Regions from separate parts of the Arthrobacter woluwensis genome, predicted to be linked through region 2. Evidence: riboswitches for the same ligand, from Rfam matches in the RefSeq annotation. Region 2 holds a riboswitch; each other region holds the start of a gene.
What was found. Region 2 has a riboswitch for S-adenosylmethionine ahead of QFZ52_RS16180 (DUF1737 domain-containing protein). Riboswitches for the same ligand answer to the same signal wherever they lie in the genome.
Positions count from the first base shown of each region.

Region 1 (9,705 bases), 900 kb from region 2:
CTTCACGGTGCCCGGGTTGATGACGCCGTTCCAGTTCCAGTCGATCGCGGCGTCGGCTCGGGCCTGATGGCGCGTGCCACCGGTCCACCAGTACAGCTGGTTGCCCGCCGCCGCGGCTCCGAGTCCGGCCCCTTCGTTGAGGGCCGCCTCGTTGAGGCTGATCTGCGAGCGGGTGGAGTACCCGAAGTAGGCCGCTCCCGCGGTCTGCGGGACGCCCGTGAGCTGGTACGAGTAATTCATGATGCTCAGGTAGTTCGGCTTGTTGTTGACGTTGTCGGCGCCGCCGTGCGTCAGACCGAGGTTGTGCCCGAGCTCGTGGATGAAGGTGCCCACGCGGGTGTCGCTGCTGGCGTTGCCCCAGTAGCGGGGTCCCACCGTCACCAGCAGTTCCAGCCCGTTGATCCACGCCTGTCCCGACGACGAGCTGTTGCCGTAACTGTCACCGAACACCGCGTAGTGAAAGACATTGGCACGGTTCGCGTCGGAGTACTGCTGCCGAAGTGTGCGGACCTCGTCCACGCCGCTCAGGTTCTGCTTGTACGGGATCTCATTGCCGCCGCCCAGATCGTAGGCCGCTCCACGTGCTGATCCCGCGTCGAGGTGGATCGTGACGCCGGTCGTGCCGTCGGGGTTGTTGACGGGGAGGTCCGCGAAGCCCTGCCGGATCCTGTCGAGCTCCGCCGTGGACGGCAGGAGACCCGGCATGTAGTCCAGCTCGACGAAGAGGTCCGCCCGGTGCGGGTCAGCCCCCAGCGCGGGAAGGTCAAGGTCGATGACGCCGTCCCCGTTCGTGTCGACGCCGTTGGTCTCCCAGGCGTCGGGCAGGCCGTCGCCGTCGGAGTCCGTCGAGGTAGGGGTGATGGCCGCCTGGGCCGGGCCGGCGGGAAGCAATACGCCGAACAGGCCCAGACCCAGGGTCAGGACCCCGGCGGAGGCTGCGCTCACGATCTTCTGTCTCATGGTGATCACCTTTCAGGGTGGAGGTGCGAGGACCACAGGATGCTCCGGCCGGGTGGGCCGGGCTGTGATCACTTCCACAAGACCAGATCGTCACAGTCCTCTTCAATGACTGTTACAGAAAAAGTTAAACAATTAACAACAGGCGACCGAGCGGAAGACAGCCTCCTGCGAAGCCGCGTCCCAGGGCACGGAAAAGCCCCCGTGCCGGTCCACTCGGGACGGGCACAGGGGCTTCCACGGAATTCAGCTGGCGCCGAGGCTCGGCGCGCCGCGAGGGTCGAAGGTCAGCCGCGGGCGGCGTGGATCTTCTCCAGGATGCTCTGCTTCAGCTGGTCCGGGGCGGCTTCCGTGCAGGAACGCTTCACCATGGACCGGATCATGCATTCGAGGTCGTGCTGCTCCAGGCAGTTGGGGCAGTTCGCCAGGTGATCCTTGATCTCCTCGACATCGGCGCGGGGCAGCGCGCCGTCGAGGTATTCGTAGATGCGTTCAATACGGGCGTCTTCACAATCGCCCAGGCCTTGGCAGTCTTTCATTTCGCTTTCTCCACTGGTGCCGTGTCGGCCGCGGTGCGCCGCACGCCGATCCCCCGTTCCGCCGCGTACTCCGCCAGCATCTCGCGGAGCATCCGGCGTCCACGGTGCAGGCGGGACATGACCGTCCCGATCGGGGTGTTCATGATTTCTGAGATCTCTTTGTACGCGAAGCCTTCGACGTCCGCGAAGTACACCGCCAGCCGGAATTCCTCCGGAATGGACTGCAGGGCCCGCTTGACGTCCGAGTCCGGCAGGTGGTCCAGGGCTTCCGTCTCAGCGGAACGGAGGCCCGTTGACGTATGGGACTCCGCCCGCGCCAGCTGCCAGTCCTCGATGGTCTCCCCATGGGACTGCAGAGGCTCGCGCTGCCGCTTGCGGTAGAGGTTGATGTACGTGTTGGTCAGGATGCGGTACAGCCAGGCCTTCAGATTCGTTCCGGGCTTGTACTGGTGGAAGGCCGAGAACGCCTTGGTGTAGGCCTCCTGCACCAGATCCTCAGCGTCGGCGGGGTTCCTGGCCATGCGCATGGCCGCCGAATACAGCTGGTCCACGTACTGCATGGCGTCCCGCTCGAAACGGGCCCGCCGCTGGTCGTCGCTCTCGGACGCGACATCCACCGCACTGCTGTCCGAGGCCGACCGCCCCGTTGCTTCTTCGTCCGTCTTCCGGGCCGCTGCGGCTCCGGACCCGGGGATCTCCGATTCCGTGGTGTTCATCGCGTCCCAGTCTAGCCCCGCGGACAGGGCCGGAACCCGGGAGCCACCGGTCCAGCCCACGGGTGCGGCCGGGCGATCCAAGACCACGGGCATGGGCACTCCTGAAACATCGTCGGCACGAGGCTTCTCCTCGTGTCATCACTGCTTCGGACAACCGGTTCCGCGGCGCAATTATTCCGCAAAGATGCAAGACTAGAGGTAGTCCGGGCGCTCCTGTCCCGTGACCCACCAGGTGAACCCATCTCTCCAGGAGGTCTCGTGTCCATGGTTCGAATCCTTGCCCGTCCGCTCCTCGCCAGCAGCTTCATCGCCGACGGCATCCACAAGATCAAGAAGGCCCAGGATCCCACCGTCCGGCCCGCCGTGCTGGCACGCCGCGTGGCGGACACCCTGCCGGTCGAGCTCGGGGACGCCTTCCTGAATCGCGCAGCCGGCGGCGCGCAGCTGGGTGCGGGCGCTCTCTTCGCCTTCGGCAAACTGCCGCGTCTCGCCGCTCTGGTGCTCGCCGCCTCCGCCGCGTGCACCACGGCTCTGGAGTACCGCGCCGCTGACGCGACCACCAAGGAAGGCCGCGCGGCTCGCCGCAATCAGCTCCTGAAGAACCTCTCGCTCAACGGCGCCGCCCTGCTGGCCATCGTGGACACCGCGGGGAAGCCGAGCCTCGTGTGGCGTGTGCAGAACCGGCCCGAGGGTGGCGCCGGCGCCTCCAAGGGAGACTGATTCGTGCCGCAGCAAGCCCCTGTCGTCCAGCCCTGGGCGGCGCCCCTGGCCACCGGTCCGGTCGACGCGACCGTCTCGGTGCCGGGTTCCAAATCCCTGACCAACCGCTACCTCGTGCTCGCCGCACTCGCGGACGGCCCCTCCCGGCTCCGCGCGCCTCTGCATTCCCGCGACTCGGCGCTGATGATCGCGGCCCTGCGCAGCCTGGGCGCCACCGTGGAGGAGGTCCCCGGGGACGGGTCCTTCGGTCCGGATCTGGTCATCACCCCGATCCCCCAGGACGCCCCGGCCTCCGCCGTGAGCGTGGACTGCGGGCTCGCCGGGACAGTCATGCGGTTCGTCCCCCCGCTGGCGGCCCTGCGCAGGGGTGACACCCACTTCGACGGTGACCCCCACGCCCGTCAGCGCCCCATGGGCGCGATCATCCAGGCACTCGCGGCGCTCGGCATCACCCTGACGTCCGACGACGGCGGCGCCCCGGCGTCGCTCCCCTTCACCGTGCGCGGCGAAGGCTCCGTCCCCGGCGGCCACGTGATCATCGACGCGAGCGGGAGCAGCCAGTTCGTCTCGGCCCTCCTCCTGGTCGGCGCCCGCTTCGACGATGGCCTCCACATCGAGCACGCCGGCAAGCCCGTGCCCAGCCTGGACCACATCCGGATGACCGTCGAAGTCCTCCGGTCCCTGGGTGTCACGGTGGACGACTCCGTGCCGGACCACTGGTTCGTCTCCCCCGGCCCCATCAGCGCCTTCGACGTCCGGATCGAGCAGGACCTCAGCAACGCCGGTCCGTTCCTCGCAGCGGCGCTCGTCACGGGCGGCACCGTCCGCGTGCCGCATTGGCCCAGCCCCACCACGCAGGTGGGCGACCTCTGGCGAGACATCCTCACCCGGATGGGCGCGACCGTGACCCTGGACGGCTCCACCCTCGTGGTGCAGGGCGGGTCCCGGATCCTGGGCGGCGACTTCGCCGACACGAGCGAACTGGCTCCGACGGTCGCAGCGCTGTGCGCCCTGGCCGACTCGCCGTCGCGCCTGAGCGGCATCGCTCATCTGCGCGGTCACGAGACCAACCGGCTCGAGGCCCTCGTCACCGAGATCCGCCGGATGGGTGGCGACGCGGAGGAGACCGCCGACGGCCTGATCATCCGGCCCGTCCCTCTGCACGGCGCCGTCCTGGACAGTTATGCAGACCATCGCATGGCCACCGCGGGCGCCATCTGGGGTCTGGCCGTGCCGGGGACGTTCGTGGAGGACATCGCCACCACCGCCAAGACCATGCCCGATTTCCCCGCACTCTGGACGGCCATGCTGGACGGACGCGCAGGGGACACGGAGCAGATCTCGCCCGCCGGCACTCAGGCTGGCTCCTGACGTGGGGCAGGGTCAGTCCGGTCGTTCCCTGTCCTCCTGGGATGAATCCGATGTCCGGCTCCGGCCGAGCAAACGAGGGTCCCGGCCCCGCACGAAAGACCGCCCGAGCCACTCGGATGCGGTGATCGGGCGCATCATCACCGTGGACCGCGGACGCTACACCGCCGTCCTGGACGAGGGGACGCCGCAGGAGCGGACGGTGATCGCGGCGCGGGCGAAGGAGCTCCGGCGCAACCCGGTCGTGGTCGGCGACTTCGTGGCCCTCGTGGGCGACGTCTCCGGAGATCCCGACACGCTGGCCCGGCTGGTCCGCATCGAACCCCGCAAGACGCTTCTGCGGCGCAGCGCGGACGACACCGACCCGGTGGAGCGCGTCGTCGTCGCCAACGCGGACAAGCTCGTGGTCGTGGTCGCGGCCGCGAACCCCGAGCCCCGCACCGGCTTCATCGACCGCGCCCTCGTGGCCGCGTACGACGCCGGGATCGAGCCGATCCTGCTCATCACCAAGGCCGACGTGAAGGACCCCGCCGAGCTGCTGGCGAACTACCAGGCCCTGGATCTCAAAGTCATCATCAGCCGCACCACGGAGGCGGGAGCCAGCGGGATCGACGCCCGGAGCGCCGACGGCGGTTCCGCCTCCCTGCTGGGCACCGCCGTCGAGGAACTGCGGGAGGAGCTCGACGGCTCCGTCAGCGTCCTCCTGGGGCACTCCGGCGTCGGCAAGTCGACCATGGTCAACGCCCTGACGGGATCCGAACGGGCCACCGGACAGGTCAACGCCGTCACCGGCCGCGGACGCCACACGTCCAGCTCCGCCCTGGCACTCCAGATGCCGGGGGCGCGGCCCGGAACGTGGATCGTGGACACTCCCGGCGTCCGGTCCTTCGGCCTCGCCCTGGTCGATCCCGAACGCATCCTGCAGGCGTTCCCGGATCTGGCGCCCGGCACCGAGGCCTGCGAGCGCGGCTGCAAGCACGGCGCGCAGGCGATCGGCTGCGGCCTGGATGCCTGGGTGGCCGAGGGACACGCCGGGCCCGCCGGAGCCTCGCGGCTGGAGTCGCTGCGCCGGGTGCTGGACGCCGGAACGCAGGAGGAACGCGAGGCCAAGGAGCTCGGCACTCCCTGACGGCGCGGTCACGTCCACGCCCCGGATGAGCTGGGATGCGTGCTTTGTGGGTACGGTTTAACCCATGATGGACTCCTCCCAGAACTACACCGATGACCTCCGGCTTGCCCATGTCATGGCGGACCAGGTGGATGCCCAGACCATGGCGCGCTTCAAAGCCCAGGATCTGAAGGTCGAGACCAAGCCGGATCTGACACCGGTGAGCGATGCGGACCGGAGCGCCGAGGAGTACATCCGCGCCCAGCTGTCCCGGGCCCGGCCTCGGGACTCCGTCATCGGCGAGGAGTTCGGCACCACGGGCCACTCCTCCCGCCGCTGGGTCATCGATCCGATCGACGGCACCAAGAACTTCGTGCGCGGCGTGCCCGTCTGGGCCACGCTGATCGCCCTCATCGAGGACGATCAGGTGGTGGTCGGCGTCGTCAGCGCCCCCGCCCTGGGCCGCCGCTGGTGGGCCTCCAAGGGCCATGGCGCCTACACGGGCCGTTCCCTCGCCTCGGCCACCCGGCTGAAGGTGTCCGACGTCCACCGCCTCGAGGACGCCTCCCTCTCCTACTCCAGCCTGGGCGGCTGGAAGGAACTCGGCCTGCGGGACGAGTTCCTCGACCTCCACGACACGGTCTGGCGCACCCGCGCCTACGGCGACTTCTGGTCCTACTGCCTCCTGGCCGAAGGCGCCGTGGACCTCGCCTGCGAGCCGGAGCTGAACCTCTACGACATGGCGGCGCTCGTGCCGATCGTCACCGAGGCCGGTGGCCGCTTCACCTCGCTCGACGGGCAGGACGGCCCGTTCGGCGGCAACGCGGTGGCCAGCAACGGCATCCTGCATTCAGAGTTCCTCCGGAGGCTCAATCCCGGGCTGGACGATCTGCTGCAGGCCCCCTGAGCAGGTCATATTCCACGTAATATTGGCGGCGCGTTCCTTCGGGGACGCGCCGCTGTTTTACTCTCGTAATCAGGTCACGAGTGCCAGCGCAAAACCCCGGTTTGCTGGCCGGCAACCCTCCAGACGCGGTGGGGTGCCCCGGGTGACGACCAGGCCGGCCACAGAAAGTGGTGCGGCAAGCGCGGTGCCCGCCTGTGCGGGCCCCTCCACGATGCAGAGGTCCAGCATGTCCGTCAACACCCTCGCCCCCCGCTCCACCGCCGCCGGAACCGGTCGCGCCCACGCGCCGTCGTTGGCCGCCAATCCGTTCGCCGCGGTCACCGGCGCGGAGATCCAGGCCCCGCTCATCCAGGGCGGCACGGCCCGGTACGCCAATCTCGACTACGGCGCCTCCGCCCCCGCGCTCAGCGTGGTCTCGGCCTACCTGAACGAGATCCTGCCGTACTACGCGAGCGTGCACCGCGGCGCCGGCTACGCCTCGCAGATCAGCACCTCGGTGTACGAGAATGCCCGGGAGATCGTGCGCGACTTCGTGGGCGGACGTCCGGATGACCTGGTGATCTTCACGCGCAACACCACCGATTCGCTGAACGTGCTGGCGGGCTGCCTCCCCCAGCGCCAGGGCGAACAGGCCGGCGACGTGCTCTACCTGGACATCGAGCACCACGCCAATCTGCTCCCCTGGCAGCGGGTCGGTCACCGGAGCCTCGTGGCGCGGGAGACCATCGCGGCCACCGTGGAGGCCCTCCGGGAGGAGCTCGAAGCCGGCGGTGTCGCCCTCCTGGCCGTGACGGGCGCTTCCAATGTCACCGGTGAGATCCTGCCGATCGCCGAGCTCGCCGCCTTGGCGCACGAGTACGGCGCCCGGATCGTCGTGGATGCCGCCCAGCTGGCGCCGCACCGCCGGATCGACATCACCGCGCTCGACGTCGACTTCCTCGCCTTCTCCGGCCACAAGCTGTACGCGCCGTTCGGCGCCGGAGTCCTGGTGGGCCGTGCCGATTGGCTCGACGCCGGGACTCCCCACCTGCTCGGCGGCGGCGCCGTGCGGGAGGCCCGCCTCGATTCGGTCGTCTGGACCACCGGACCGGCCCGGCATGAGGGCGGCTCCCCGAACGTCCTCGGCGCGGCCACCCTGGCCCGGGCGACCCAGGTCCTGGCATCCCTCGACCACGACTCGTGGCAGCAGCACGAGGCGGACATCCGCCGCCACCTGGAGGACGGTCTCGCCGCCCTGGACGGCGTCACCGTGCACCGCATCTTCAGCGATTCCACCGACTCGATCGGCGTGGTGAACTTCTCCGTGGAGGGTTACGACGCCGGCCTCGTGGCTGCTTACCTCTCCGCCGAGCACGGGGTGGGACTCCGGGACGGCAAGTTCTGCGCCCACCCGCTGCTCAAGCGGCTGGGCCTGCCCGCCGGATCGCTCCGGGCCAGCTTCGGTCTGGGGTCGCGGCTCGAGGACGCCGAGTGCCTCATCGAGGGGATCCGGCAGCTGCGCGAACGCGGTCTCGGCTGGGACTACGTGGTCGACGCCGGACGCTGGGTTCCCGCGAACGATCAGCGCAGCTACCCGCACTGGGCGCCGAACACCCCCGGCACGGCGGGCGCCGCGCCCTGCACCACCACGGACTGATCCTCTGACGCAGCACGTCCGGTCGCACAGGGGCCGGCGCGTCCGCCCCCTGTGCGACCCTTAAACGGCAAGCCGCCCCGCGCTCCGCGGGCGGATCCCGTCATCGTCCAGGAGTCAGCATGTCAGCCCGTCACGTGTCGCCGCCCGGTGGTCCCCGCATGGACACCACCACCCGCCGGGAGATGGGCCGCGCGTTCGAACAGGGCGGGGAGCACTACGCTCAGGTCCGGCCTTCGTATCCGGCGGAGTCAGCTGCATGGTGCGTGCCGGACGGCGCGCGATCGGCCGTGGACCTGGGAGCGGGCACCGGCAAATACACCGCGCTGCTCGTGGATCTCGGCCTGGACGTGACGGCCGTGGAGCCCTCCGCCGACATGCTGGCCCAGCTGCATGCGGAACTCCCCGGCGTCGCGACCGTTCAGGGAACGGCGGAGGCCACGGGGCTTCGTGCGGAGAGCGCCGATCTGATCGCGGTGGCCCAGGCCTGGCACTGGTTCGATCCTCTCGCCGCGAGCGCGGAGGCCCTCCGGGTCCTGCGGCCGGGCGGGACCCTCGCACTGATCTGGAACCAGCTGGACACGTCCGTCCCGTGGGTGCACCGGCTGTCCCGCATCATGCACGCCGGTGACGTCATCAAGCCGCACTTCGTGCCCGCCGTCGGGCCCGGCTTCACCGAGCTCCAGGCCGCGGTGATCCCGTGGCAGGACCGGGTGACGCCGGAGGATCTCCTGGAGCTGACCAAATCCCGGAGCTACTACCTGCGGGCGTCCGCCCCCACCCGGGAGAAGGTCCTCAGCAACCTCGAGTGGTACCTCTGCGAGCATCTCGGACATCGCCCCGGGGAGATCCTCACCCTCCCCTACCGCTGCTACGCGTGGAAGACCACGCGGCGCTGACGGTCACACTTGCGCCGAGAGGTCTCCGAGCCTAGAGTTTTAGGCAAGCCGAAATTACCTGGTTCGGCTCGCCTAAAGGAGGATGAGATGAAGACCGAGCTGTCCCCAGGAGTCGTCGCACCACGCCGCGGCGCGGGAATCCTGCTGCTCGGGCCGGCCTTCGTCGCCGCCATCGCCTATGTGGACCCGGGCAATGTCGCGGCCAACCTGACCGCGGGCGCCCAGTTCGGCTATCTGCTGGTCTGGGTCCTCGTGGCCGCGAACATCATGGCCGTCATGGTCCAGTACCAGTCCGCCAAGCTCGGGCTGGTCACCGGACGCTCCCTCCCCGAACTCCTGGGGCAGAGGTTCCCCACGTGGGGCCGGCGGCTCTTCTGGCTGCAAGCCGAGACGGTGGCCGTCGCCACGGATCTCGCGGAGGTGGTCGGCGGCGCCATCGCCCTCAACCTGCTGTTCGGCATCCCGCTGCCCCTCGGCGGCATCATCATCGGCGCGGCGTCCATGGTCCTGCTCCTGATGCAGAACCGGCGGCGCCAGCGCAGCTTCGAGAACGCGATCATCGTGCTGCTCGCCGTCATCACAGTGGGGTTCCTGTGCGGTCTGATCGTGAGCCCGCCCAGCGCCGGCGGTGTGCTCGGAGGCCTGGTGCCCCGCTTCCAGGGCACCGAGTCCGTGATGCTGGCGGCGAGCATGCTCGGTGCGACCGTCATGCCCCACGCGATCTACGTGCACTCCGCGCTCTCCCGGGACCGGCACCGCCCGGTGGGTGGCCCGGAACCGGACGACCGGGCTCTGAGCCGCCTCATCCGGGCCACCCGCTGGGACGTCGTCTCCGCCCTGGCCATCGCCGGCGCCGTG
Region 1 covers NZ_JAUSXR010000001.1:2,208,015-2,217,719, forward strand. Annotated here, with positions in the region: gene QFZ52_RS10070 (zinc-dependent metalloprotease family protein) at 1-960, opposite strand, end outside; gene rsrA (mycothiol system anti-sigma-R factor) at 1,245-1,496, opposite strand; gene QFZ52_RS10080 (sigma-70 family RNA polymerase sigma factor) at 1,493-2,305, opposite strand; gene QFZ52_RS10085 (DoxX family membrane protein) at 2,477-2,932, shown strand; gene aroA (3-phosphoshikimate 1-carboxyvinyltransferase) at 2,936-4,303, shown strand; gene rsgA (ribosome small subunit-dependent GTPase A) at 4,305-5,429, shown strand; gene hisN (histidinol-phosphatase) at 5,494-6,315, shown strand; SAM riboswitch class IV at 6,388-6,503, shown strand; gene QFZ52_RS10105 (aminotransferase class V-fold PLP-dependent enzyme) at 6,542-7,951, shown strand; gene QFZ52_RS10110 (class I SAM-dependent methyltransferase) at 8,071-8,847, shown strand; gene QFZ52_RS10115 (Nramp family divalent metal transporter) at 8,935-9,705, shown strand, end outside.
Region 1: another riboswitch for S-adenosylmethionine. It lies ahead of QFZ52_RS10105 (aminotransferase class V-fold PLP-dependent enzyme); the one in region 2 lies ahead of QFZ52_RS16180 (DUF1737 domain-containing protein).

Region 2 (9,705 bases):
GCCCAGACCCGATGCGGGGTCAGTTGATGCCGCATGATCGCCGATCGCGCGGCATCAACTGACCCCGCATTCCAGGGGGCTAGCCCGCCAGCGCCTGCTCGAAGTCGCGGATCAGGTCGTCCACATCCTCCAGCCCGACCGACAAGCGCACCACACCGTCACCCAGCCCGATCGAGGCCCGGCCTTCCGGACCCATGGCGCGGTGCGTCGTCGTCGCCGGATGAGTGATGAGGCTCTTGGAGTCGCCCAGGTTGTTCGAGATGTCCACGATCTTCAGGCCGTTGAGCAGCGTGAACGCCGCGTCCTTGGCCGTGCCGCCGGGAAGCGGCGCGAGCTCGAACGTCAGCACGGTGCCGCCCGCGCTCATCTGCTGTTTCGCCAGTTCGAACTGCGGGTGCGAGGGCAGCAACGGATACTTCACCCAGGTCACCCCGGGCTGCCGTTCGAGCCACTCGGCCAGCTTCAGAGCGGAGGCGGACGAGTGCCGCACGCGCATGTCCAGCGTCTCCAGGCCCTTCGTCAGCACCCAGGCGTTGAAGCTCGACAGCGACGGCCCCGTGTGCCGCATGAGGTTCTTCACCGGCCCGTCGATGAACTCCTTGGTCCCGAGGATCGCGCCGCCCATGACGCGCCCCTGCCCGTCGATGTGCTTGGTCCCGGAATACACGACGACGTCGGCCCCCAGATCCGTGCAGCGCTGCAGCATGGGGGTGGCGAAGACGTTGTCGGCCACCACGGTGGCGCCCGCGGCGTGCGCGAGCTCGCTGACCGCGGCGATGTCCACGATCTCCTGCATCGGGTTCGACGGCGATTCGAAGAACACCGCCTGCGTCGGCACGGACAGGGCCTCGCGCCACTGCTCCAGATCGGGCCCGTCGACGAACACGGTCTCCACGCCCCAGCGCGGCAGGATCTCGTTCAGGATCACGAAGCAGGAACCGAACAGCGACCGCGCCGCGACCACGCGGTCCCCGGCGGCGAGCAGCGCGCCCAGGGCCGTGAACACCGCGGACATGCCGGACGCCGTCGCGAAGCACGCCTCGGTGCCTTCGAGCAGCCGCAGCCGCTCCTGGAAGGTGGCGACGGTCGGATTGCCGTAGCGCGAGTACACGAAGCGCTCGTCCTCACCGGTGAAGGCGCGTTCGGCGGCCTCCGCGGAGTCGTAGACGAAGCCCGAGTTCAGGAACAACGCCTCGGAGGTCTCGTAGAAGCCCGTGCGGTCCAGCCCGCCCCGGACGGCCTGCGTGGCCGGCGACCAGGACGCGGCCTCAGGATTGAACGCCATGCCTCACGCCCCGATGGTGGTCGGCAGGCCGCTGTTCTTCCAGCCGTTCACGGTGCGCTCCCCGAAACGGTCCGGGACGCCCTCGAAGCCTTCCAGGACGTTGTACGAGGACCAGCCCGCCGCCGTCGCGGCTTCGGCCGCCGCGATGGAGCGCTGCCCGGAGCGGCACAGGAACACGAGCTCCGCGGTGCCCGCCTCCGGCGCCTGCTCGGCGAGCTCCGTGAGGAAGCCCTGGTTCGGCGCGCCACCGGCCAGGTTCCACTGGATGAACAGGGGGTCGCCGGACGGGGCCTTCGGACGGCCGATGTGCGCCCACTCCGCCTCGGTGCGCACGTCCACGAGGATGGCGCCGTCCTTGAGCTTGTTCCAGGCCTGCTGTGGCGTCAGGTCACCCGCGTAGCTCACAGGGCACCGCCGTAGGGGGCGAAGCCGGTGGCGGGGACGGCGTACGGGTCGACGACCGGGGCCGGCGGCGCGGGCGGCGCGTAGGGCAGGACGACGGCCTGGGCCGCGATCACCGTCTCCCCGTTGAAGGTCACGGACGGGCTCCCGTAGAGGATGTACCCATCGGCCAGGGCGGCGGAGACCCGTTCGCAGAATTCGCGGGTGTCCGGGCCGGTCAGGAGGCGGTAGGGCAGGCGGGCGGGCGTCTCGGCCGTCACGTCCTGGGGCGCGACGGCGGGCGCGGCGGCAGTGGCCTGCTCGGCGGCGGGGGCGGTCGCCGTCGTCGTGGCGGCCTTCGCGGGGGAGGCCTTGGCGGCTGCCGGCTTGGCGGCCGCGGCCTTCGTGGTGCGCGGAGCCCGGGTGGCGGGCTTGGCCGCGGTGCTCCTGGGCGTCGTGGCCTTGGCGGCGCCGGCGGTTCCGGCAGGGGCGGACGTGGGTTCTTTGCGGGCAGGCAAGTGGGGCTCCTTCGCGCTTGCAGTTGACACATGCCGAGTAGTCACCTGAGGCACCCCGCCGCGTGTGGAGGGTTGCCGACCGGTCAGTCAGGGCTTGTCACCGGTGCTCGTTACTCTGCAAAAAATCTAGCACCAGGCCCCGGGGAGAAGTGTGACGGGAGGCTTCATCTTCTGTCATGAACCGGGCGGATTCGCTCACGGAAACAGCACCCACGGAAACGTGGTTCACCCCGGGAAATTTCAGGGGGTGAACCACGTTTCCGTGGGTGAACGCGCAGGACCGGCCGGCGCTCACTCCTCCGGCTCGTGGGTCGCGGCGCCGGTGGCCACGGAGTCGACCACCAGATCCTGCGTCGCCGGTCCCTGGAGCACCGTGCCGTCCGGGGCGAACCGGGACCCGTGCAAAGGGCAGTCCCAGCTGCGTTCGGCGTCGTTCCAGCGCACGATCCCGCCACGGTGCGTGCACACGGCGGAGAGCCTGCACGTGCGCCCGCCGACCGTGGAGACGGCCTCGGGTCCGTCGCCGTCGTGCGCCACCACGCCGTGGCCCTCCCGCGGCACCACCTCGTGGGCGTCCGGCGGCGAGAGGAAACGGGAACTGACCCAGTCCTTGGCCCAGTCGACGGCGACCGCGGCGTTCTGCGCGAGTCCGGACCTCAGGCCGGGGCTGGTGGCCGAACGGTCCCGCAGCCTCTCGGCCCACGGCATCCGACCGCCCAGGATCTCGGCACTCAGGGCCAGCCCGGCCGCCATGCCGGTGCTCATGCCCCACTTGTCGTACCCGGTGGCCACGAAGATCCGGCCTCCGCCGAACGGCATCGGTCCGATGTAGGGCAGACGGTCCGCGGAACGGTAGTCCTGGCCGGACCAGGTGTGGGTGACCTCGGCTCCGGGGAAGTGGTGCCGGCCCCAGTCGAGCAGTTCGTCCAGGCGGGCCTGGGGCGAGGGTTCCTTGCCCGTCGCGTGACCGTTGCCTCCGATCAGGAGGAGGTCGCCGCCGTCGTCGTCCGGGGCGCTGCGGAGCGACCGCGCTGGCGTCTCGACGGAGAGGTACATGCCCTGCGGGACGGGCGTGCCCGGAGGCAGCCGGAGTGCCGCGGCGTAGGACTGCGAGGGGTGGAGCCGGGCGAAGTAGCCGCCGCGGTCCAGGAACGGAATGCCGGTGGCGAGGACGGCCCGGTCCGCGAGGAGCCGGCCGCGGGACGTCCGGAGGATGAGGCCTTCCTCCTCCTGCTCGATGTCGTGGACGCGGGTGCCCTCCAGGAGCACACCGTCGTGGGCGAGGAAGTCCCGGGTCATGGCCTCCAGGACGTCCATCGGGTCGAACTGCGCCTGGTCGTCGAGGCGGAGTGCGGCCGTGATCGGGAACGGCAGCTCCGTGGCCGCGACCTCAGCCACGGCCAGCCCGGCGTCCCGCGCGGCCTGGAACTCGGCGCCCAGCTGCCGCGCGCCGTCGTCGGTCACGGAGAAGACGTAGGCGTCACGCCGCTGGAAGGGGACGCCCTGTTCCTCCAGGAATCGGAGGAGCCAGGCCTGACCCTCCCGGTTGCCCTCGACGTAGGCCTCCACCAGACTCAGCGGATGGCGGTCACGCAGCGCGGACAGCCGGGTGCCCTGCAGGAGGCTCAGTTTCGCGGTGGTGTTGCCGGTGGTGCCGGAGCCGACGGCGCGGGCCTCCACGATCGCGACGCGCTGGCCGCCACGGGCCAGCAGCAGCCCGGTGGCCAGTCCGCTCAGTCCCGCGCCGACGACCACGGTGTCGTAGCGGGCCTCCGGAATGAATTCGCCGGCTCCCTCAATCGGTGGCCGGTCCAGCCAGAGTGACGTCATGGTGTTCCCCTTCCTCGATCGGATGGAACCACCGTCACCGGGTGATGCGCCGTGCTCCCGACGGCGGCGGCGGGGCGTCGCCCCTCCCTTCCACGCTAGGCCGGGGCCGGGGAATCCAACACCCCCTCTGTGGGCGGGCTCTGCCAGGGGCGCTGACGGAAGCGCCCCCGGAAACGTGGTTCACCCCGGGAAATTTCAGGGGGTGAACCACGTTTCCGTGGGTGAAGGCGCGGGAACCGGCCGGCCCGGCGCTGCGCCCGTCAGTCGAGCGTGACGACCACCTTGCCGCGGACGTGGCCCTCCTCCAGCAGCCGGTAGGCGTCCGCCACCTGTTCCACGGGGAAGGTCGCTTCGAGGGGCAGGACCAGGGAACCGTCGGCGAGGCCCGCCGCGATGCGCTCCAGCGCGCCCGGACCGGCATCCCCGCCACCGGTCGCGATGAACCCGCCGTCCTGATGGCCGTGCGCGGCGATCGCGGTGATGCGCTCCGCGGGGACACCGAAGCCCTGCGCCACGGTGATCACTTCGGTGCCGTTGAGGTCAGCAGCGGCAGTGGGCGTGCCGATCTCCGCGACGCGGTCCGCCAGGCCCGCGCCATACGTGACGGGCACGGCGCCGAGTCCGCGCAGGAATTCGTGATTGCGTTCGGACGCTGTCCCGATCACCGTGGCTCCGGTCGCGACGGCGAGCTGCGTGGCCAGAACGCCCACGCCTCCCGCGGCCCCGCCGATCAACACGGTGTCCTCCGGCGTCAGCTTCAACTGGTCGATCGCGGCGGCAGCGGTCCGTCCGGCGATGTCCAGGGTCGCGGCCAGCTCATCGGAGAGTCCGTCCGGGGTGCGGTGCAGTCCGCTCGCGGGGACCAGGACCGAAGTCGGCCACCGCTTCGTGCCGCTTGCCGCCGAACACCCGGTCGCCCACGGCGAAGCCCGTGACGCCCTCGCCGAGTTCGTCGATTTCGCCGGCGAAGTCGTTGCCGACGCCGGAGCCGGGAGCTCCGCCGAACGCCTCCGCCGCGGGGCCGCCGTGGAAGATCTTGAAGTCGACCGGGTTCAGACCGGCGGCCGCGACGCGGACACGGACCTCGCCCGGGCCCGGCTGAGGCACCTCGCCGGCGACCAGCTGCAGGACCTCGGGTCCGCCGAACTCTTCATACCGCACTGCACGTGTCATGGTGATTCCTCGCTTTGCGCTGTCGGCGTCGTCCCGGTCACCTCTCGCGTGAGGGGCCGGTCCGGCGCACTGTTCTCACTGATGCTGTTCCCACTGATGCCCCGTGCAACGGGACTCGCGACGACGGCATTCCGGATGCGACGTCAGATGACGGGGAAAGGGCTCGGGCGCGGGTCCGACAGGGCGCGTGCGGGGTCAGAGGGCGCGTAACTCTACTGCGGCAGCGGGGTGGAGAAGGCGCCCAGCTCGGAGAGGAGGTCGGTCAGGCGGGCCAGGCCGCCGTCGTCGTCCGAGCCGCCGACCTCTTCGCGGGCGGCGGGCGAGGTGAACATGGCGATGGCCTCGAGGCGGCAGCCGCCGCCGGGCAGTTCGAGGAAGTCGAGGACTTCGAGGACGGGGCCGTGCGAGTCGGCCTCCGCCTCCACCGTCTGCACGATGCGCCACGGCTCGGAGACCTCGTGGAAGGAGCCGTAGAAGGTCCAGTCGTCCCCGCCGGCGCCCACGGAGTAGCTCCAGGATCCGCCGGTGCGGGCATCCCAGCGGCGGAACCGCAGTTCGACGCCGTCCGGCACCAGCCAGCGGGCCAGCCAGAGCGGGTCGGTGTGCGCGCGGAACACGGTCTCAACGGGCGCGTCGAACTCCCAGACCCTGTTGATGCCGCGCAGGCCCTGCCATTCCTCGAGCTGCCGGATGCTCTCCACCTGTTCGTCCTCCTTGTTCTCCTGGAAGTCTGCGGCGGCCGTCATCCAAGGTCAACGACAGCCCTCATCGGGCGGCACAATTCGTCACCGGCGTTCATCCCGGGTCATGCGGCGCAATCCCGGGACTGGTTGACTGGAGTGATGATCCGCGCCATGACCACTGCAGACTTCCGTGCCGTCCAGGACCTGGAACGTGCCGCCGGCGAACTCTTCCGGCAGGCCGGGATGGCCTCGATCGCCGACGACGAGCCCTTCAGTGACGCCGTACTGGCCACTTTCGCGGCGTCCGGCTGGGCGTGGGTGCTGACCGTGCCGGCCGGCGGGGTTGCGCCGGTCCCCGGCGTGGAGGACGCCACCGTCGAAGTGGCTGGCTACGCCGTCGGCGAGGTGGTGGACGGCGAGGCCCACCTGGAACAGCTCAGCGTCGACCCGCGACACGGCCGGCAGGGGCTGGGCGCGCGGCTTCTGGAGCACTTCCGTACCGTCGCCCGGGATCGCGGGATGCGCCGAGCAACCCTGACGACCTTCAGCGAGATCCCCTGGAACGCGGCCTATTACGCCCGGCTCGGATTCGCCGTCCTGCCGGAATCGGAGTGGGGGCCGGAGCTCCGCGCCAAGGTCGCCGAGGAGGCCGCCCACGGCCTGGACCGCTGGCCGCGCGTGGTCATGGCCGCGGAGCTGTAGGTCGGGGTTCCGGCCGCGCGACCCCGCTTATTCGATGCCGGCGAACAGCCGGTTCAGTTCCTCGGTGAGTTCCGCCGCAACGGCCGGGTCGGAGCCGATCGTCCTGCCGTCGAGGTGCTTCACCGGTGCGATCAGGCGGATCGAGGAGATCAGCCACACGGCGTCGGCGTCGAACAGGTCCTCCGGCTCGAGCGGCCCGTAGCCGAGTTCCCAGCCTGCCTCCTTCGCCGCGGCGAAGAGGGCGCCCTGCGAGGTGCCCGGGAGGATCCCGGCATCAAGCTGCGGCGTGACGAGACGCTTGGTGACCGAGCCGTCGTCGTTCACGTCACGGTGCGCGAGCAGCACGGTGGAGGTCGGCCCTTCCAGCACCCGGCCGTCCGCGGACGTGAAGATCACGTCATCCGCGCCGAGCGAATGCGCGTGCCGCAGCGCCGCCATGTTAACGGCGTAGCTGAGGGTCTTCGCGCCGAGCAGGAGCCACGGGGCGCGCTCGGCGAGATCGCTGTCGTAGCCGCGGTCCAGCAGCACGACGTCGATCCCCTCCACGCGCTGCTTCTTCCCCAGAGCGGGGGCCGGGCTGGCCTGCACCCACTCGGTGGGCGCCCCCGCCCCCTCCACGCCACGCGTGACCAGCAGCTTCACCACGAACTCGTCCACGCCGGGGTGCGATTCGAGGTACTCGTCCACGGCCGTGCCGATCGCCGCGCGCCACACGTCCGCATCGCTGATCGCGAGGTCCAGGGCGGCGGCGGACCCGGCCAGGCGGGCCAGGTGCGCGGGGAGCTTGCGGAGCTTGCCGTCGAGCACCAGGAGCGATTCGAAGACACCGTCACCGCGGGTCGCGCCCAGGTCCGTCGCCATCAGCTGAGGCACGGAGGCATCCGCCACGCGGCCCTGCGGGAAGGCGGGATCGAGGAACACGAGCACGGTGCTGGGGGACGTCGAAGTCATGGGTCCAGCTTAGAGCCGCAGCCCCTGAGGTGCGCGCGGCCCGGTGGTGTCTGCCCAGCATTGCGTGCTCAGTTGTTGCGGGTGTCCGGCCGGAATACCCACAACAACTGAGCACACAACACGAGGGGAGGAGAGGTTCGCGCAGGGCCGCGCTGGGAAGCCCGCCCCGGAAACGCCCGGGGACGGATATTCTCAGGGGAGACCGCGGCCACCCGGGACCATCCGGAGAGGGGAACGCGACCACGACAAGGGGGAGATGCGTGCTGCCATACAGCTGGCCTCAGGAGTGGTCGGTGGGGTTCACCATCTGGGTCATGGCCGACATCGTGATCCGTCTCGTCCTGCTCGGTGTGGTGCCCGGCAATCGCCGTCCCACCACGGCGATGGCGTGGCTGCTGGCCATCTTCCTGGTGCCCGACGCCGGCCTGGTCCTGTTCCTGCTGTTCGGCAACTTCCGGCTCAAGGGCCGCCGCGTCCGCGAACTGGAGGACGTCAACCGACGGGTGCGGGAGGCCAGCTCCCTCTTGGAAGGCGAGTCCGAGCAGCTGCACCTGCCGGTCTGGCTGCGTTCCGCGATCGAACTCAACCACCGGCTCGGAGCCCAGCCGCTCACCACCCGGAACCGTGTCGAACTCATCCCCGGCTACTTGGAATCGATCGATGCGATGACGGCGGCGGCGCGCGGGGCCAAGCGCTACGTCAATGTCGAGTTCTACATCATGGCGTACGACTCGGTGACGGAACCGCTGTTCACGGCCCTGGAGGAGGCGGCCGAACGAGGGGTGGAAGTCCGCCTGCTGTTCGATCACATCGGCACGCTGCGGGTACGGGGCTACCGGCGGCTGCTGCGGCGTCTGAAGAATTCCCAGATCCGCTGGCGGCGCATGCTTCCGGTCATGCCGTTCTCCGGGCAGTGGCGCCGCCCGGACCTCCGGAACCACCGCAAGATCATGGTGGTCGACGGGGAGGTGGCCTTCACCGGGTCGCAGAACCTCACGGAGCCCTCCTACAACAATCCCAAGCACCGCAAGGCCGGCCGCCACTGGGTGGAGCTCATGGCCCGGGTCGAGGGGCCGGTGGTCGCGAGCCTGAACGTCGTCTTCGCCACCGACTGGCTGAGCGAGACGGATGAATCCCTGGAGGAGCAGATCGTCCTGCCCGAGGCGGTCGACGGCCACATCCCGGCCCAGGTGGTGCCGAGTGGGCCCGGGTTCTCCCAGGAGAACAACCTGCGCCTGTTCAACACGCTGATCTACTCCGCGCAGGAGCGGGTCTCCATCTGCAGCCCGTACTTCGTCCCGGACGATTCCCTGCTGTATGCCATCACCACCGCCGTTCAGCGTGGCGTTCACGTGGAGCTCTTCGTCTCTGAGCAGGGCGACCAGTTCCTGGTGCATCACGCCCAGCGGTCCTATTACCAGGCCCTCCTCGAGGCCGGGGTGCGGATCTTCCTCTACAAAGCGCCCGCCGTGCTGCACGCGAAGCACTTCACGGTGGACGAGGAGGTGGCGGTCCTCGGCTCGAGCAACATGGACATGCGGTCCTTCTCCCTGAACTTCGAGGTGTCCCTCATGATGGTGGGCCCCGAGATCGTGTCAGCGCTGCGGAAGGTGCAGGAGGCCTACCGGGCCACTTCGCGGGAACTGACGCTGGAGGAGTGGCAGGAACGGTCCGTGCTCTCGAAGTACGTGGACAACGTCTGCCGGCTCTCGGCCACTCTGCAGTAGCTGCATCGGATCTGGCCGGACCCACGGCTTTGTGGTTCGCCCACGGAAATGTCCGTGGGTGAACCACGAAAGCGTGGGCGACGCCGACGGGGGGCTGACCCGGACGACGCCGGGCCGGGCGGGGTCAGCGGGAGGCGGCGCCGCCGTCGTCCGTCGCAGGGTCCTGTGCCGGCGTGTAGACGATCAGCTTCAGCGCCGGGGCGTCCGCGAGCGTGAGCTGGTGGTGCTCGTAGGTGACCGTGCTGCCGTCGAGGTGGTTGAAGCTGCGGGTCCGGGGCGTGAACCCACGGATGCCGTGCGCCTCCCACTGGGCGCGGAACTCCGGGCTCGACTGCAGGAGTCCCGCCACCAGACTGGCCTTCCGGGCGTCCTCGATCCGTGAGCCCGTCTCGGCCCGGAACTCGGCGAGGAACTGCGCGCTCGTCTGGTCCCAGTCGGGCAGCAGGGCACGCACG
Region 2 covers NZ_JAUSXR010000001.1:3,106,159-3,115,863, reverse strand. Annotated here, with positions in the region: gene QFZ52_RS14320 (O-succinylhomoserine sulfhydrylase) at 80-1,285, opposite strand; gene QFZ52_RS14315 (rhodanese-like domain-containing protein) at 1,289-1,690, opposite strand; gene QFZ52_RS16180 (DUF1737 domain-containing protein) at 1,687-2,184, opposite strand; SAM riboswitch class IV at 2,193-2,299, opposite strand; gene QFZ52_RS14305 (FAD-dependent oxidoreductase) at 2,476-4,014, opposite strand; gene QFZ52_RS14300 (zinc-binding dehydrogenase) at 4,275-4,775, opposite strand; gene QFZ52_RS14295 (alcohol dehydrogenase catalytic domain-containing protein) at 4,831-5,187, opposite strand; gene QFZ52_RS14290 (SRPBCC domain-containing protein) at 5,400-5,933, opposite strand; gene QFZ52_RS14285 (GNAT family N-acetyltransferase) at 6,042-6,572, shown strand; gene QFZ52_RS14280 (aminodeoxychorismate lyase) at 6,600-7,523, opposite strand; gene cls (cardiolipin synthase) at 7,838-9,250, shown strand; gene QFZ52_RS14270 (helix-turn-helix transcriptional regulator) at 9,375-9,705, opposite strand, start outside.

Region 3 (9,705 bases), 2.2 Mb from region 2:
CCACGAGGCCCGGCAGCAGGAAGAACGCCAGCACCAGATACGCCACGCCCAGCCCGAGCAGGGCGCGGAATCCCCGCCAGCGCGCCACGAGGATCACCACGGCCGCATAGAGCACGGCGAGGATCGCGATGGGCGCGGAGCGGACGAAGTCCACGAACACATACGCCGGCGCATGCCCGGCCGAGGCCCCCTGCACCTGCGAGAGGTTCAGGTACCGGATCCCGTCACCGGGGTGGACGGAATCCGACGCGGACACCTCCGGGTTGAACACCACCTGGACCGGCGAACCACCGGCGTCCGGCTGCGTCACCGCCCAGAAGCAGGAGGTCAGACGGCTGGCGCCGGGCGTGGAGCCGCTCTGGCCGGAGCCCTGCGAGGTGCCCTGGGACGGGCCCTGCGAAGGACTCTGACCTGAGCCGCCCTGTCCTGAATCCTGCTGCGCGTCCGGGGAATTCCCGGAGCAGGACGCCTTGGTGACGCTCATGACCTTGCCGGTGTCGAAACTGACGCCGGGCGCCGTGGAATACGGCGAGCTCAGACGCAGGTCCTCATGCTTGCCCGAGGGCCACAGGAGCACCATGCCCAGCACCGTGAGCAGGGCGACCGGCACCAGGATGGCGGCCAGGATCCACCCGGCCCGACGCCGTGCCGCCGCTGCTTCCGCGGACGGCGGCGCGCCGTCGTCGTGCGAGTGGCCCCCGCCGTGTGAATGTCCGGCACCCATGGGTCCGCTCCGCTCCTGTCGGTTCCGCCGTTACTTGTCGCTGACCACCAGGACGTCGGCGCCCAGCTGCCGGGCGCCGCCCGTCTCCAGCAGAGGTTCGACGGCGGCGCGCAACGCCGTCATCGAATCGTCCACTTCCAGCACCACGGGGTGCTGGTAGGCGATGAGGGAGAGCAGGTCACGGACCGCTTCGGCCGCGTCCTCCGCGTCCAGGGCGGGGTCGTGGCCCAGGAATACATCGGTGGCGCCCTCCTGGACCTCCTCCCCCGTGCCCGGCGCCGCGTAACTGATCGCGAAGGCGCGGATCTTCCCCGTGCGGGTGGGTGACACGGTGCTGCCGAATGCCGACTCCGGCTTGGCCCGCAGCACGATCGCGCCGTGAGCCCCGGAGAGGTCGTCGAGGAAGAGCCGCTGGACCGTGCCCAGGGACAGCTCTCCCGGATCGTCCCAGGAGTGCACCTCCCGGTAGTACCGGCCCACCACCTGCGTCAGTTCCACGGATCCCGTGGCGAGATCCATGATGACGTCGCTGCCCGCGTCCTCGCCCTCACCGTCGAACACGGGGAGCTTCAGCGCGCCCGCGGAGACCTCCACGAGGCGTGACCGCTGGATGGGCTCGAGCCCGGCGGACGCCGCGAAACCGGCGCCGTCAGTGCCCACGGCGACCTTGGACCGGAGAGCCGTCACGCCCGAGGGCGAGAGCTCCGCCTCACGGCGCAGCATCACCAGGAGGCTCGAACCGATGCCGTGTCCGCGGTGATCACGGGAGACCTCGATGTAGGACCAGAGCCGTTCGCTGTGCAGGGCGGTCTCGTAGACCACGCCCGCGGCGACCGGGACGGCGACACCGTCCACCACGTCCTCGGCCACGATGCACTGGCGCCACGGCTCACCGTTCGCGCTGTCTCCGTCGATGCTGCCCACGGACGGCGCGAAGGACGCCCGGAACTGCCCCGCCGCGGGGGAATCGGGATCCCCCCACAGCTGGAGCAGTTCCAGGTCGTCGCCTTCACGCCAGGGACGGTACTGGATGGTCATGCTAGGCGCCCAGCAGCTTTCCGGCCAGGTAGGCCTCCAGCTGATCCAGGGAGACGCGCTCCTGGCTCATGGTGTCGCGTTCGCGGATCGTCACGGCGTTGTCCTCGAGGGTGTCGAAGTCCACGGTGATGCAGAACGGGGTGCCGATCTCGTCCTGGCGGCGGTAGCGGCGGCCGATCGCGCCGGCGTCGTCGAAGTCGATGTTCCAGTGCTTGCGCAGCTTGTCACCGAGTTCGCGGGCCAGCGGGGAGAGCTGCTCGTTGCGGGACAGCGGCAGCACGGCGGCCTTGACCGGCGCCAGGCGCGGGTCCAGCTTCAAGACGGTGCGCTTGTCCACGCCGCCCTTGGAGTTGGGAGCTTCGTCCTCGGTGTAGGCGTCGGCCAGGAAGGCCATCATGGAGCGGGTCAGGCCGAAGGACGGCTCGATCACGTACGGGACGTACCGCTCGCCGGAGGCCTGATCGAAGTAGGAGAGGTCCTGCTTCGAGTGCTCGATGTGGTTCTTCAGGTCGAAGTCGGTGCGGTTGGCGACACCCATGAGCTCGCCCCAGCCGGAGCCGGCGAAGCCGAACTTGTACTCGATGTCGATGGTGCGGTCCGAGTAGTGCGCACGCTCGCCGTCCGGGACATCGAAGCGGCGCATGTTCTCCGGGTCGATGCCCAGGTCCACGAACCAGTTCCAGCAGGCCCCGACCCATTCCTCGAACGCCGCCGGGGCGTCCGCCGGCGGGGTGAAGTACTCGATCTCCATCTGCTCGAACTCGCGGGTGCGGAAGATGAAGTTGCCGGGGGTGATCTCGTTGCGGAACGCCTTGCCGACCTGGCCGATGCCGAACGGCGGCTTCTTGCGGGCGGCGGTCACCACATTGGCGAAGTTCACGAAGATGCCCTGGGCCGTCTCCGGGCGCAGGTAGTGCTTGCCGGACTCGTCGTCGATCGGGCCGAGGTAGGTCTTCATGAGGCCCGAGAAGTTCTGGGGCTCGGTCCACTCACCGCGCGTGCCGCAATCGGGGCACACGATGTCGTCCATGCCGTTCTCCGGGGCGCGGCCCTTCTTCGCCTCGTACGCCTCCAGGAGGTGGTCCTGGCGGTGGCGCTTGTGGCAGGAGAGGCACTCGACCAGCGGGTCCGTGAAGGTGGCGACGTGACCGGAGGCCTCCCACACCTTCGACGGCAGGATCACGGACGAGTCCAGGCCGACCATGTCGGCGCGGCCGCGGACGAAGGTCTGCCACCACTGGCGCTTGATGTTCTCCTTGAGCTCGGCGCCGAGGGGGCCGTAGTCCCACGCGGAGCGCGATCCACCGTAGATCTCACCGGCCTGGAAAACGAATCCGCGCCGCTTGGCGAGGGAGATGACCGAATCGAGGGTGGACTTTGCTGCCATATGAACAACTCCAGGGAAAGCGGGCCGCTGGGTGCGGTCCGGGTGCGGATACTCGTGCCGGTCCCCCAGTGGGGACACACGTCCTAGCCTACCGGCAGCACGTACGTCGGGCTGAACGTCTCCACGCCGCCCACCGGGGTGAGTTCGCCGTCCGGGCCGGGGACGAACACGCTCAGCCGGTGCCCGCGTTCCGCCGCGACGCAGAGGTGCGGGGCGCCGTCGTCGGCGCGCGCCCAGGCCAGGTGACGGGGCCACGCGCCGCCGCACGGAAGTGTCCGGAGCAGCCGCTCCTCCCCTTCCTCGCGCGCGACGACGGCGAGCGTGTCGCTCCCGCGCACGCCCACCACGAGTGCCCGCTCACCGGAGCCGGGGTGGCCGGTGATCTCACTCGGATAGGCCTGCTCGTGACCGGGAGCCAACGCCACGGGCTCACCGGCCAGGGCCCACGACCCGTTCTCGGCGCGGACGGCACGGTGGAGTGCGGCGTCGAGTTCACCGACCACCCAGAGCACCACCGCCCCCTTGCTGGCGCCCTCGCCGACCCCAGCCGCGGGCTCCTCCAGGAGCAGATGCCGCGGTCCGGTGCCGGGCGGGAGGTCCAGCCCGCCCACGAGCTCCGGACTGTCCTCACCCAGGAGGTATTCGTCGACCCGGTCCCGGCCCAGGTCCGCCACGAGGAAGCGGTCCTCGCCCAGCGCGAGGGTCGAGTGGGCATGGGGCCCTTCCTGACGGTCGGCCACCGGGCCGGCGCCGTCCTGTCCCGCGCCCTCCTGTCCCACGGTCCACAGCGGTTCGGTGCCCCACGGACCGTCCAGCGGAAGACCGGAGACCGTCCCGGAGCCGTAGTTCGCGACGAGGAGCAGCCCGCCGGCCAGGCCGAGGTGACACGGCGACGACCCGCCGCTGCTCACCCGGGCCTTGACCGCGAGGGTCTCCGGGTCCAGCTCGACCACCTGGCCGGCGTCGAGCTCCTCCACGGCGAAAAGGCGGCCGCCCGGCCCGCACAGCAGGAACGACGGGTTGCGCACGCCAGAGCTCGTGGCCAGCACCGTCAGCTCCCCGGCCACCGGGTCGACCGTCACGCGCTGCACCCCGGAACCACGGCCGGAACCGTCCTCGGTGTAGCTGCCGAGATAGAGAGGGATGTTCATCGTTCCTCCGTGGGGTAAGGCATCATGGGGATATGACTTCTCCTGCACCGGACGGCATCGACACCATCGAGATCCGGGATTCGATGATCCGCCTGGGTCAGCTTCTCAAGCTCTCCTCCCTCGCCGACGACGGCGTGGAGGCGACCGAGCTCATCAAGAACGGGCTGGTCAAGGTCAACGGCGACATCGAAGACCGCCGGGGCCGTCAGCTGACGACGGGCGACGTGGTGACGGTCAACGGTCAGAGCGTCCGCGTCATCGCTGCGGGCTGAGCACCTCGAAGCCGAGGAATTCGGCGACGTGCCCCACTTCCTGAGGGCTGATGCCGTGCCACACGCCGCTGTACTGCACCTTGGTGGCGCGGGCCTTGCCGAGCAGCCAGGCCGCGGTGAAATCGACCTTCTCGCGCGGGATCACGGGGTCCTGCGGATCGCGGCCCCAGAAGAAGGGCGTGCTGCCGTCGAGCTCCGCGTCCCGGAACCAGTCGGTGCCACCCTCGACGGCGAAACCTGACAGCCCCACGATCGCCGCGAAGTCCTGCGGGCGGCGGCGCCACATGCTGGTGGCCATCGCCATGCCCATGGAGAACCCCAGAAGGCTCACGGAGGTGAACTCCTCGCGCACCCCGTCCAGCCACTCGAGGACGTAGTCGGTCGCGGCCTTGACGGCGTCGAAGGAGTAATCGAGGGATCCGGTGAGCGGGAACCAGGTGAACCCCGGCCCCATCGTCAGGGGCGCACGCACGCTCGCGACCACGAATTCGTCCGGGAGCTGATCCGCCAGCCCGAACAGGTCCGCCTCGTTGGCGCCGTAGCCGTGCAGAAGCACCAGCAGAGGCCGGCCCTGCCGCTGATCTTCGGGGACGGACCAGAGGACGGTGGGTGCGGGGAAGGCGGGGGCGTCAAGACTCATGGCTCGTATTCTGCCATCACGGCCTGATCGGCCCGGCCGAAGAGGGCGGCGCGTTCCGGAAGCTACGGTGGCGTAACCGAGCCGCCCGGGGGCATGATGGGAAGAATGAGCGACTCCTCTCAGTTATCTTCAGGGCCAGTATTTCCCGCGCCGGCTTCCTCTCCTCAAGTTCAGCAGGAGAGCGACGGCGGCCACCCGTGGTCCCGGTACGTGGCCCTCGGCGACTCCTTCACGGAGGGCATCGGCGATCCCGAGCCGGCGAGCCCGGGCGGCCACCGCGGCTGGGCGGACCGCGTGGCGGAGGAATTGAGCGCCGGACACCCGGACTTCGCGTATGCCAACCTCGCCATCCGCGGGCGTCTCCTGCAGCAGATCATCGATGAGCAGGTGGACCCCTGCCTGGACCTCAAGCCGGATCTGATCACCATCTCCGCCGGCGGCAACGACCTCATCCGTCCCGGCGGCGATCCCGACGCCCTCGCCAACACGCTGGACGCCGCCGTCGGCCGTCTCGCCTCCGAGGGCGCCACGGTGGTGCTGTTCAACGGCCCGGACACGGTGTCGACCGTGTTGAGCCCGCTCCGCGGCAAGGTGGCCATCTACAACGAGAACCTGCGCACCGTGGCCGCGCGGCACGACGCCGTGATCGCGGACATGTGGTCGCTGCGGCAGCTCGCCGGCTCGCAGTACTGGGACCAGGACCGCCTCCACTTCTCGCCCCTCGGCCACCACACCATCGCGACGATGGTCCTGGACGCCCTGAACGTCCAGCACACTCTGGAACCGCTCTCCCCCAAGCCCATGCCGGAGAAGACGTGGCGCACCGCTCGCACCGAGGACTTCCTGTGGGCACGCGAGCACCTGTTCCCGTGGGTCCTGCGCCGCCTGCGGCACCAGTCGTCGGGCGACGGCATCCAGCCCAAGCGCCCGGTGGCGGGGCCGGTGTTCCTGCCGGGTCAGGAGCTCTGACTCAGGACGCCGCCGGGGCCTGATCGTCCGGGGCCTGGTCGTCCGGGTCCAGATCCGGATCCAGGTCCCGGGGCGCGCCGGGCTTCCGGAACGCGATCCTCATGTGATCGCTCGTGAGGAAGTCGGCGATGCCGATCATGATGAGGCTGAACACGATCTGCTCGGTCACCATCCACAGCGGATACAGCCCGGGGATCGCGGCCATGACGAGCGTGACCACGGGGAAGATCTGCGCGAACAGCCGGAGCCGCTGGTACGCCCAGTACCAGCCCTTGGTCGCGCGCCACGCGAAGTAGAACAGGGTGGCCGTCATCCCGAGCACCACCACGGTGCGCATCCAGACGGCGAACGGCACCGGCTCGCCGCTGCTCGACAGCACCAGCGCGACGACGACGGCCCCGACTCCCAGCACGAGCTCCAGCACCAGGAGCCACAGCACCCAGGTGAAAGCGCGCCGCGTCTTCGGATGGAGCCGCTGCCGCTCCCCGATGCGGACGCCGGCCTGGCGGCCTCCGGCGATGCGGTCGAGACGGAGCAGCAGGTTTTCCAGAGCCATGACGGGATTATCCCATCCGGACCTGCGGAGATCCCCTCAGCGACTGCTCCATAGGATGTCGTTTTCCCCGGATTTCGCGGCGGAATGACTTCCTATGGAGCAGTCAATGGGTTGTGAGGGCCGGATGGGTTGTGAGGGCCGGATGGGAATCTGGAGGCGGGGTTGAGAATGCCGGATAGGCCCGCCTCAGGCGAAAAGCGTCCGGCCGAGCAGCGCGCCGAGCTGGCCCGCTTCCGTGAGGAAGCCGTCGTGGCCGATCTCCGAGGCGATCCGGTGCACCGTGACGTCTCCGGGCAGGGCCGCGGCGAGGGCCTCGGACTGCCGGGGCAGGTAGAGCCGGTCGGACTCCACCGCGGCGACGAAGAACTCGACCGGGCTGTCCGCCAGCGCCGCCTCGACGCCGCCGCGGCCGCGGCCGACGTCGTGGCTCATGAGCGCTTCCGTCAGCGCGATGTAGCTGTTGGCGTCGAAACGGCGGACGAGCTTGCCGCCCTGATGGTCCAGGTAGCTCTCCACCTGGTACCGGCCCCGTTCGGCGAGGGCGGAGGCGTTGAGCGGCGACTCGCCCTCCTGGGGTTTGCGGCTGAAGCGGGCCTCGAGCTCCGCCTCACTGCGATAGGAGATGTGCGCGATCCGGCGCGCCAGGGCCAGGCCCGCCTCGGGCGCCGGGCCGTCGTAGTAGTCGCCGTCGCGGAAGGCCGGGTCCTGGCGGATGGCGAGGGTCTGCGCCTGGGCCAGGGCGATCTGCTCGGCGGTGCTGTGGGCGCCGATCGCGATCACCGCGCACTTGCGGACCCGCTCGGGGAACCCCGCGGCCCATTCCAGCGCCCGCGCGCCACCCATGGACCCGCCGACCACCGCGAACCACTGCCGGATGCCCAGCTGATCCGCGAGCCGCGCCTCGGCGACCGCCGCGTCGCGGAGCGTGATGAACGGGAACCGGGAACCCCACGGTTTGCCATCGGGGGCGGGGCTGGACGGCCCCGTGCTGCCGTTGCAGCCGCCGATGATGTTCACGGCCACCACGAAGAACCGGTCCGTGTCGATCGCGCGGCCCGGGCCGACCAGTCCGTCCCACCAGCCCTCCTCGTCCGTGTCACCCTGTGCGACGTGCGCGCTTCCCGTGAGGGCGTGCTGGATCAGGACCGCGTTGCCGCCATCGGGCGCGAGCGTCCCCCAGGTCTCGTACGCGAGGGTGACGTCCGGCAGCTTCCCGCCGGCCTCCAGCTCCAGCGGCCCGACGACGGCGGTGCGCTGCACACCGTGGCGCGCGTCGGCGTCGCGCTCCTCGCGGGTGGTGGTGTCCCGCGCAGTGGACAGTGGACGGGATGCAGCGATAGTCATGGGGCCTCTATTCCTGAGCTTGCCCGCGCCGGCCGGCGCTGGGCCGAGTCTTCACCCGGGGCACCCCACCGCAGGAGGAGGGTTGCCGGCCAGCGAACCGGGGTTTGGCGCTGGCACTCGTGACTCTCGGACCAGTGTAAAGGATCGGAAGAGGCCGTTTCTGAAGATGACGCTTCATGAGACAGGCTCTCGGGATTTATGTTCGCCCAAGTGGCAGCAAGGGCCGCGCATTCCGAAGAATGCGCGGCCCGTGGATGTCCCGCGGATGCCCCGAGGGGCTCAGACGGCGGCCTTCGCGGCCCGGAAACCGGCGTCCAGATCGGCCAGGATGTCGTCGATGTGCTCGATGCCCACTGCGAGACGGACCAGACCCGGGGTGACGCCCGCGGCGCGCTGACCGGCCTCGCTGAGCTGGGCGTGCGTGGTGGACGCCGGGTGGATGACGAGGGAACGGACATCGCCCAGGTTCGCCACATGCGAGTGGAGTTCCAGCGCGTCCACGAACGCCTTGCCGGCTTCGAGTCCGCCGGCGATCTCGAACGCCACCACGGCGCCGATGCCGTTCGGACCGTACTTGCGCCCCCGCTCGTACCACGGGCTGCTCGGCAGGCCTGCGTACGCGACGCGTTCGACGTCGTCGCGCGCCTCCAGGAACTCGGCGACCTTCAGCGCGTTCTCCACGTGGCGCTCGACGCGGAGGCTCAGCGTCTCGAGGCCCTGCGCGATGAGGAACGCGTTGAACGGGCTGACGGCGGATCCAAGGTCACGCAGCAGCTGCACGCGGGCCTTCAGGATGTAGCTGAGGTTGGCGCCCAGCGCACCGTCCGCGCCGAGGTCGCGGGCGTAGACGAGTCCGTTGTAGCTCTCGTCCGGGGTGTTGAAGCCCGGGAACTTCTCCGGGTCCGCGCCGAAGTCGAACTTGCCGGAGTCCACGATCACACCGGCGATCGCGCTGCCGTGACCGCCCAGGTACTTGGTGGCCGAATGCACCACGATGTCCGCGCCCCACTCGAGAGGCCGGATGAGGTACGGGGTGGCAAGGGTGTTGTCCACGATCAGCGGGACGCCGGATTCGTGCGCCACGGAGGCCACGCCCTCGATGTCCAGGATGTCCTGCCGCGGGTTGGAGACGACCTCGGCGAAGAAGAGCTTGGTGGTCGGCCGGACGGCGGCGCGCCAGTGGTCCAGATTGTCCGGGTCCTCGACGAAGGTGACCTCGATGCCGAACTTCTTCAGGGTGTTGGCCAGGAGGTTGTAGGTGCCGCCGTACAGGCTGGGGCTGGCCACCACGTGGTCACCCGCCTCGGCCACGTTGAGGATGGCGAACGTCTCCGCGGCCTGGCCGGAGCTGAGCAGCAGGGCCGCCAGGCCGCCTTCGAGGCTGGCGATGCGCTGTTCGACGGCGTCCTGCGTCGGGTTGCCGATGCGGGTGTAGATAGGGGCCAGTTCGGCGAGCGCGAAGCGGTTGGCGGCGCTCTCGGCACTCGGGAACACGAAGGACGTGGTCTGGTAGATCGGCAGGGCCCGCGCGCCGGTGACGGCGTCCGGCTCCTGTCCGACATGGATCTGGCGGGTTTCGAAGGACCAGTTGTTGGTCATGGCTTTCCTTAGATTTCAAGGGCCA
Region 3 covers NZ_JAUSXR010000001.1:924,792-934,496, reverse strand. Annotated here, with positions in the region: gene QFZ52_RS04100 (YibE/F family protein) at 1-724, opposite strand, end outside; gene QFZ52_RS04095 (GNAT family N-acetyltransferase) at 755-1,762, opposite strand; gene QFZ52_RS04090 (glycine--tRNA ligase) at 1,764-3,149, opposite strand; gene QFZ52_RS04085 (lactonase family protein) at 3,233-4,300, opposite strand; gene QFZ52_RS04080 (RNA-binding S4 domain-containing protein) at 4,333-4,572, shown strand; gene QFZ52_RS04075 (alpha/beta hydrolase) at 4,556-5,212, opposite strand; gene QFZ52_RS04070 (SGNH/GDSL hydrolase family protein) at 5,318-6,181, shown strand; gene QFZ52_RS04065 (hypothetical protein) at 6,183-6,737, opposite strand; gene metX (homoserine O-acetyltransferase MetX) at 6,924-8,081, opposite strand; SAM riboswitch class IV at 8,092-8,206, opposite strand; gene QFZ52_RS04055 (bifunctional o-acetylhomoserine/o-acetylserine sulfhydrylase) at 8,361-9,680, opposite strand.
Region 3: another riboswitch for S-adenosylmethionine. It lies ahead of metX (homoserine O-acetyltransferase MetX); the one in region 2 lies ahead of QFZ52_RS16180 (DUF1737 domain-containing protein).